One region of the Rhizobium sp. TH2 genome, then DNA from elsewhere that is predicted to be linked to it. Evidence: riboswitches for the same ligand, from Rfam matches in the RefSeq annotation. Region 1 holds a riboswitch; the other holds the start of a gene.
What was found. A riboswitch is a leader RNA that binds a small molecule or an ion and turns the genes downstream of it on or off. The one in region 1 is predicted to bind FMN.
Positions count from the first base shown of each region.

Region 2: another riboswitch for FMN. It lies ahead of ribB (3,4-dihydroxy-2-butanone-4-phosphate synthase); the one in region 1 lies ahead of IHQ71_RS10285 (6,7-dimethyl-8-ribityllumazine synthase).

Region 1 is NZ_CP062231.1:2,053,037-2,057,004, forward strand. Features, by position in the region: gene lon (endopeptidase La) at 1-1,219, shown strand, start outside; gene hupB (DNA-binding protein HupB) at 1,449-1,727, shown strand; gene IHQ71_RS10285 (6,7-dimethyl-8-ribityllumazine synthase) at 1,788-2,282, opposite strand; FMN riboswitch at 2,366-2,513, opposite strand; gene IHQ71_RS10290 (Wzz/FepE/Etk N-terminal domain-containing protein) at 2,654-3,968, shown strand, end outside.
Region 2 is NZ_CP062232.1:173,927-177,894, reverse strand. Features, by position in the region: gene IHQ71_RS29700 (sulfite oxidase) at 1-465, shown strand, start outside; gene ribB (3,4-dihydroxy-2-butanone-4-phosphate synthase) at 811-1,446, opposite strand; FMN riboswitch at 1,560-1,706, opposite strand; gene IHQ71_RS29690 (SDR family oxidoreductase) at 1,754-2,542, opposite strand; gene IHQ71_RS29685 (sugar ABC transporter ATP-binding protein) at 2,560-3,968, opposite strand, start outside.

The DNA.
Region 1 (3,968 bases):
CTATATCGGCTCGATGCCCGGCAAGATCGTCCAGTCGATGAAGAAGGCAAAGAAGGCCAATCCGCTCTTCCTGCTCGATGAAATCGACAAGATGGGCCAGGACTTCCGCGGCGACCCGTCGTCGGCTCTGCTCGAGGTGCTCGATCCGGAACAGAACTCGACCTTCATGGACCACTATCTCGAAGTGGAATATGACCTGTCGAACGTCATGTTCGTGACCACGGCCAATACGCTGAATATCCCTGCACCTCTGATGGACCGCATGGAGATCATCCGTATTGCCGGCTACACCGAAGACGAGAAGCTGGAAATCGCCAAGCGGCACCTGCTTTCCAAGGCGATGCGCGACCACGCGCTGCAGCCGAAGGAGTTCTCGATATCAGATGAAGCGCTGATGGAAGTCATCCGCGCCTATACCAGGGAAGCCGGCGTCCGTAATTACGAACGCGAGCTCAACAAGCTTGCCCGTAAGGCGGTCACCGAAATTCTGCGCAACAAGGTGCTGAAGGTCGACGTGACCACGGAGAACCTGCACCAGTATCTTGGCGTGCCGCGCTTCCGTCATGACGAAGCCGAACGCGAGGATATGGTCGGCGTGGTCAGCGGTCTTGCCTGGACCGAAGTCGGCGGCGAATTGCTCACCGTCGAGGCGCTGATGATGCCGGGCAAGGGCCGCATGACGGTCACCGGCAACCTCAAGGACGTGATGAAGGAATCGATCTCGGCGGCGGCATCCTATGTCCGCTCGCGGGCGCTTGATTTCGGCATCGAACCGCCGCTCTTCGAAAAGCGCGACATCCACGTACACGTACCGGATGGCGCAACCCCGAAGGACGGCCCGTCGGCGGGTATCGGCATGGTCACGGCGATCGTCTCGGTCATGACCGGCATTCCGGTCCGACACGATGTCGCGATGACGGGTGAAATCACCCTGCGCGGCCGGGTGTCGCCGATCGGCGGCCTGAAGGAAAAACTGCTCGCGGCACTGCGAGGCGGCATCAAGAAGGTTCTGATCCCGCAGGATAACGCCAAGGATCTGGCGGATATTCCTGACAATGTGAAGAACAATATGGAGATCATTCCGGTCTCCCGCGTGGGCGAGGTTCTCGAACATGCGCTTGCTCGCCAGCCCGTGGCGATCGAGTGGAACGAATCATTCGACCCCGCACCGGTAAAGCCGGGCGCCGTCGATGATGCGGGACTTTCGATCGCTCACTGAGCGGAAAGATTGTCAGGTTCTGGCCAGCGAGTGTATCTCTGGCGGCAAACTGACCCAAAATTGCGGATGGCCGGTCTCCAGACCGGCCATTTCTTTATGAAAAATCGTCTAAACAGGCTGGATTTCTCGGGAAACTTCTGTATCAGGGTTGCGGTCGGGCAGTCGAAGTCTTTAACTGCCCCAAGAACAACGTGAGTCGTTTCAAACCAGCTAGGAAAGGGGTGGAAACATGAACAAGAGTGAACTCGTGGCAGCAGTCGCAGAGAAGTCCAGTCTGAGCAAGACCGACGCGGCCTCCGCAGTGGACGCCGTGTTCGACGCCGTTCAGGAAGAACTCAAGAAGGGCGGCGATGTCCGTCTCGTCGGTTTCGGCAATTTCTCCGTGAGCCGCCGCGAAGCCTCTGTCGGTCGCAACGTGTCGACCGGTGAAAAGGTCAACATCCCGGCCCGCAACGTTCCGAAGTTCTCCGCAGGCAAGGGCCTGAAGGACGCCGTCAACGGCAATTGATCTCTTCCGCCAGCAATGGCAAGGAAACCCGGATGCGCGAGCATCCGGGTTTTTTCGTTCTTACGCCGCAGCCTTGAGTGCGCCGGCTTCCTCGACGATTGCGAGGCAAGCGGCAGCCACCTCCCGGCCCTTGACGCGGAAATGCTCGGCAAAGAAAGTCTGGTGCTCGGCACCGCTGTGGAAATGATGCGGCGTCAGCACCGCCGAGAGCACCGGCACATCGGTTTCCAACCCGACCTGCATCAGGCCATTGATGACAGCCTGCGCCACGAATTCATGCCGGTAGATACCGCCATCCACCACCAGCGCCGCGCCGATCACGGCGTCGTAGCGCGCACCTCGTGCAAGCCGCTTGGCACGAAGCGGAATCTCGAAGGCGCCCGGCACTTCGAAATAGTCGATCTCGTAGCGCCCACCGGTGAGGGCGGCGATCTCCGTAGCGAAGGCATCGCGGCAATTATCGACGATGTCCCGGTGCCAGCGCGCAGAGACGAACGCAATGCGGCGCGAGGATGTGATTCTGGATTGTTCGATATTGGATAGTTCAAGATTCATGGTCGTGTCCTTTCTTTCCCAACGCATGAATCAGGGCAAGCGGACGCCGACGATCACCCATGCGCGCACGGGTGCTGAAGGCAAACCGATCTCTTCCATCCGGACTATACCGTCGGCTTCGGAATCACACCGAATCTGCTGACCTTTCCGGCAGGCCGGAAAGCGCTCGCGGGCTTGTGGAATACTCCACTTACCGCCGGTGGGGAATCGCACCCCGCCCTGAGATCATCGCCCGCATGATTGCGGGCAGGTGAGACGTAGACGACATTCCGTGATCCTGCAAGTCCGACGCAGGCCCGAACTTGATTGCGCCGCGGCCTGCCTCTATACCCCAATAGCCACATCAAATTCTTCGAGCACAGGGTGTTTCCTTGAACCTTCCGGCCACTGCCAATCCCGACCTCCACGTTCTCGAACAGCTTTTCGCCGTCGCTCGTCGTCGGTGGAAGATCGTGGCGCTTCTCACGATCATTGGCGCGGTTCTCGGCTTCATCTATGCCCAGAGCCAGGTGCCGGTCTATTCCTCGGCCGCAACCATCATGGTGCGCTCCGGCCCTGCGGCCGATCCGGTCCGTCAGGGCATCGAGACCACGACGCCCGAAGAGGAGGGCCAGTTCCTTTCCCAGCTCGAACTGGCGAGATCCGCCTCGGTCGCGACCATCGTCGCCGACCGGCTGGATCTAGTCAACGACGCCGACTTCGCCAAGCCTGCGGCTTCAGGCCTCAGGCAACTGATCGCACGGATCGGCGCCCGCCTGGGCATGAAAATGGCCTCGACAGACGAAGCCGCCAGGAAGCTCGATCTCGATCAGGTCGTAGCCGCCCTGCAGGCCAATGTGAAGGCGTCGCGCGTCGGCCGCACCTATGTCGCCGCGATCTCCTACACCCATCCCAATCCGGCAGTCGCCCAGAAAGTCGCGCAGGCCTTTGCCGAGGCGTTCAAGCAGAAGATCGCGCAGGACAATGATATGGCCAATTCGCGCATGCGCGCGGCGCTGCAGAGCGAGATCGACCGCGCGAGCGGCCCGGCAAAGGACGCACTGCAGGCGAAGCTTCAGGACATGATGATCGCCCGCGCACTGCCCGGCATGGATGTCGTCGTCATGAGTGATGCCCGGCTGCCCGCCGCACCGATGGCGCCGCGTGTGCCCTTCCTCGTCGCGGTAGGCGCCATCCTGGGTGCCGTCATCGGCTGCGCCATAGCGGGCTTCCGCGAACTGACCGACCGTGGCGCGCGCGACGGCGATGTCATTGCGCGGGCGCTCGGGATCCGCTTCCTCGGCTACCTGCCGCGCGGCGGCACCAAAAATCTCGGCACCATGACGATCGGCAAGGGCGCGCCGCTGCCCGAACCTGCCCGCCGCTCGGTGCTCGAATCCTATTCGGTCTTCGGGGAAACGATCCGCTCGGCCGCCGTGGCGCTGATCGGCCACCAGAAGGATGGGCAGGGCACGGTGACCGGCGTCACCTCGGCGCTTGCCGGCGACGGCGCGACCATCATCGCCGCCAACCTCGCCGCCCACCTCGCCAACCAGGGCCGCAGCGTGCTGCTGATCGACGGCAATGCCCGCGACCCGCGCCTGAGCGACTGGCTCGCCGCCGAAGCGGAACAGGGCCTCGTCGACGCCGTGCTCCAGAACAAGAGCACCGACGAAACCTTGCTCTATGATTCCAGGAGCAATATTT
Region 2 (3,968 bases), on a different replicon from region 1:
TTCCTTGGCTACTGGCAGGCGCGCGACTATTTCCGTTGGGAGCGCAGCTTCGGGGAACCCAGGCTGGTCCCCCTTGCGGAGATGGAGGTCAAAGCGCAGATCGCGCGTCCCGTGCAGGGGGCGCGTCTCATCGTCGGCCAACCGTATCGGATATTCGGAGCCAGCTGGAGCGGCGAGGCTGCTATCCGGCAGGTGCAGGTCTGCACCGGAGATGGCAGGGGCTGGCGTGAGGGAAGGCTCCTCGAAACAGAACGTCCCTATGCATGGCGCTTGTGGGAGTACATTTGGACCCCTGAGGAAGTGGGGCGACGTATACTGCGATGTCGCGCGATCGATGGGGCGGGGTGCGTGCAGCCCGACCTCCAGCGTTCCGACTGCGAGAGCTACGCGGCCAATTGGATCGTTCCGGTGGAGGTTACGGTCGTTCCGGAGCCTCAGACGTACGAGGAGGAATTCGTGATCTAATCACCCGCATGGGGCGGAATGGCGGCTTTTGGCGCAACTAAGACCGCGTTGTCACTGCGTCATGTCCGTTTTGCAAGCAACGGCGGCCGGTGGCTCGATGACCACTATGGGGGCGCAAAGCAGCCAAAGCTTTCGATGCTGACAGAATGTCCGTTCGGCGGGTGAAAGCAGCATAAACGTTCAAATGGCTTGATGGGATTCGAACTGTGGACCCGCATGTTACGACGGATGCAAGGGAGCCGGCTTGGCAGAAGGCAGCCCATCTGCGCGCCTAGCCGAACAGCCCCGGATTGCAGAGATACGCAGGCTCACGTGCGCATCCCTGCCAAAACGAAAATGAAATGGTCAGGCAGCCTGCGCGGCGCCAACCGCGACCTGCCCCTCGACGAAAGCGATCAGGTCTTTGATGGTGATTAGCGGAAGCTGGTGCGTTTCAGCGAACACCAGCAGATCGGGAAGGCGCGCCATCGTCCCATCGTCATTGGCAACCTCGCAAATTACCCCTGAAGCAGACTTCCCGGCGAGGCGCGCGAGATCCACCGCCGCCTCCGTATGGCCCGGCCGGCCGCGCACACCCTCGGGATGTGCCCGCAGAGGAAAGATGTGGCCCGGTCTGGCGAAATCCGCCGGCCGTGAACCGGAAGCCACCAAGGCTCGCACGGTCGCAGCCCGATCATCCGCCGAGATGCCGGTCGTCGTTCCCGGAAGATAATCGACGGACACGGTGAATGCCGTTTTGTGGAGCTCGGTGTTCCGGGGAACCATCAGGGGGATATCGAGCGCGTCGAGACGCCCTCCTTCCATCGCAACGCAGATCAGCCCGCGCGCGTGCTTCATCATGAAGGCGATCGTTTCCGACGTCACCGCATCCGAGGCGACGATGATGTCGCCTTCGTTCTCCCGGTCTTCGTCATCCACGGCCACAATCATGCCGCCCCGCGCAAGCACCGCGATTGCGTCTTCAATTTTCGAGATTTTCATTCCATAGCCTTTCAAGGGTTGCCGACATCGGCGTAAAACCGCGACTTCGCAGCCGCTATTCATCCCTTGGGCGAACAAGCCCGCACCCGCTCGATGAGGAGCGGTTTTGCAGACGTTGTTCTCTTCCATCCGGACTATGACCGTCGGCCCCGGCATCGCACCGGGTCTGCTGACCCTCCACGTGAGTGGAAGCGCTCGCGGGCTCCTGGATTTCTCCAGATACCGCCGGTGGGGACTTTCACCCCGCCCTGAGAACACGTCTAAATAAAGAGTTCCTGCAAAGGAATGCAAGAGGCCTCATGATATTTTACCAGCAGCAGAAGCCGCCATCGACCAGGAGGTCCACGCCAGTGACAAAGCTTGCTGCCCCCGAAAGCAGGAAAACGGCGGGACCGACCATTTCATCCACCGTCGCCATGCGCTGCATAGGGGTCTGCTCCTCGAACAGCTTTGTCTGATGCACCATTTCCGGCCGGGTGTTCATTGGTGTGGCCGTGTAACCCGGGCTAATAGTGTTCACGCGAATGCCACGGCCGACCCATTCCATTGCCATCGACTTCGACATGTGGATGACGCCGGCCTTCGAGGCGTTGTAGTGGCATTGATTGAGACCCCGGTTGACGATCACTCCGGACATTGACGCGATATTGACGATCGATCCGCGCCCGTTCTTTAACATCGCGCGCGCTTCCGCCTGGCAAGAGAGGAAAACGCCCTTCAGGTTGACGTCGATCATCGTCTGGAACTGGCTTTCCTCCATCTCGTCGGCCGGGTTGGCGTTGGCGATGCCGGCTGCGTTGAGGGCAAGTGTCAGCGGACCAAGCTCGGCCTCCGTACGGGCAACCGCCTCATTCAAGGCACCGCCACTGGTCACATCGGCGGCGATCTGAATGCTGCGACGCCCGGTCTTCCTGATGAATTCAGCCGTCTGCGCCAATCCGTCGTCGGTGCGGCGATCGAGAAGGGCAACGTCTGCCCCGCATTGCGCTAGCCCCTTGGCGATTCTTTGGCCGATGCCGCTGCCGGCACCTGTCACGAATGCGACGTTCCCGGAGAGATCGAATAGTTTCGGCGCATTGAGAGCGATGTCGGACACGATGAAATTCTCCTGCTTTAGCTGGTCGCCAGTTCCATGATTGAGACATCGTTGGCATCTTCCCGCTTCAGGATGCCGGCCTGCTTGCCTTGCGACATGACCATGATACGGCTTGAGACCCCGAGTACCTCTTCGAGATCCGAACTGACCACGATCACCGAGACCCCCTGACGCGCCAAATCCATGATGAGATCGTAGATCGACGAGCGGGCCCCCACGTCAATGCCACGCGTCGGCTCGTCCAGTACGACGACCTGCGGCTTGCGCGCCAACCACTTGGCCAGCACCACCTTCTGCTGGTTGCCGCCCGAGAGCTCTCCGGCATTCTGGCGGCCGCGGCCCTTCACGCCGAACTTCCTGATGTATTCGTCGGCAAACTGATGAAGGCGGCCAGAGGAAATCCAGCCCTTCGGGGCAATATCGGCGAGATTGGCGTAGGCGATATTCTCGGCAATCGAATGATCAAGTATTACGCCCTGAAGCTTGCGGTCTTCCGGCACGAGAACGATGCCGTTGCGGATCGAATCCATTGGCGAACGGGGTGTAACCGCCTCGCCACGCAGGAAGACCTCGCCGCTGGAAATGGGATCTGCACCGGTAATGGCGCGCACGAGTTCCGTGCGGCCGGCTCCCATGAGGCCCGCTATCCCGAAGACCTCGCCCTTCCGGACCGAAAAGCTGATATTCCTAAACGCGTTGGTCGGCGAGGCCAGGTTTCTGACTTCGAGCGTCACCTCGTCCGACGGCGATGGAATCGTGGGGAACATCCGTTCAAGAGAGCGTCCGACCATCGCTTCGACAATGGTGCGTACGGGAACGTCGCCGGTGTCGAACTCCCGGACCTTGGCGCCGTCGCGCATGACAACGATGCGGTCGGCAATCTGCCGGATCTCCTCAAGACGGTGAGAAATGTAGATGATGCCGACGCCTTCGGACTTGAGACGCTCGATCTGCTGGAACAGCAGTTGGGTTTCCTCGCCGCCCAGAGCGGCGGTCGGCTCGTCCAGGATCAGCAGGCGGGCATTGAGCGTCAGCGCCTTTGCGATCTCGATGAGCTGCTGTTTTCCCGTCGAAAGCCCTTCGACAAGACGATCGGGGGAGATATCGAGACCCAGCCGCTTGAGGCCACTGCGTGCACGATCCTCCATGGCCCTTCGATCGATCCGGCCGGACTTCATCGGATAGCGGCCGACAAAGATATTCTCCGCGATGGATAGCTTCGGGAGCAGTTTCAGTTCCTGATGTATCATGCCCACACCCTCGTCCATCGCGGCGCGCGGATTGGCGGGGGCATAGGCCGCGCCCAGCCACGTCATTTCGCCGGAAGATGGCTGGACGGCGCCGGAAATGACGTTGGAAAGCGTCGATTTTCCGGCACCGTTTTCGCCGAGCAGCGCCACGACTTCCCCGGGATGGATGTCGATAT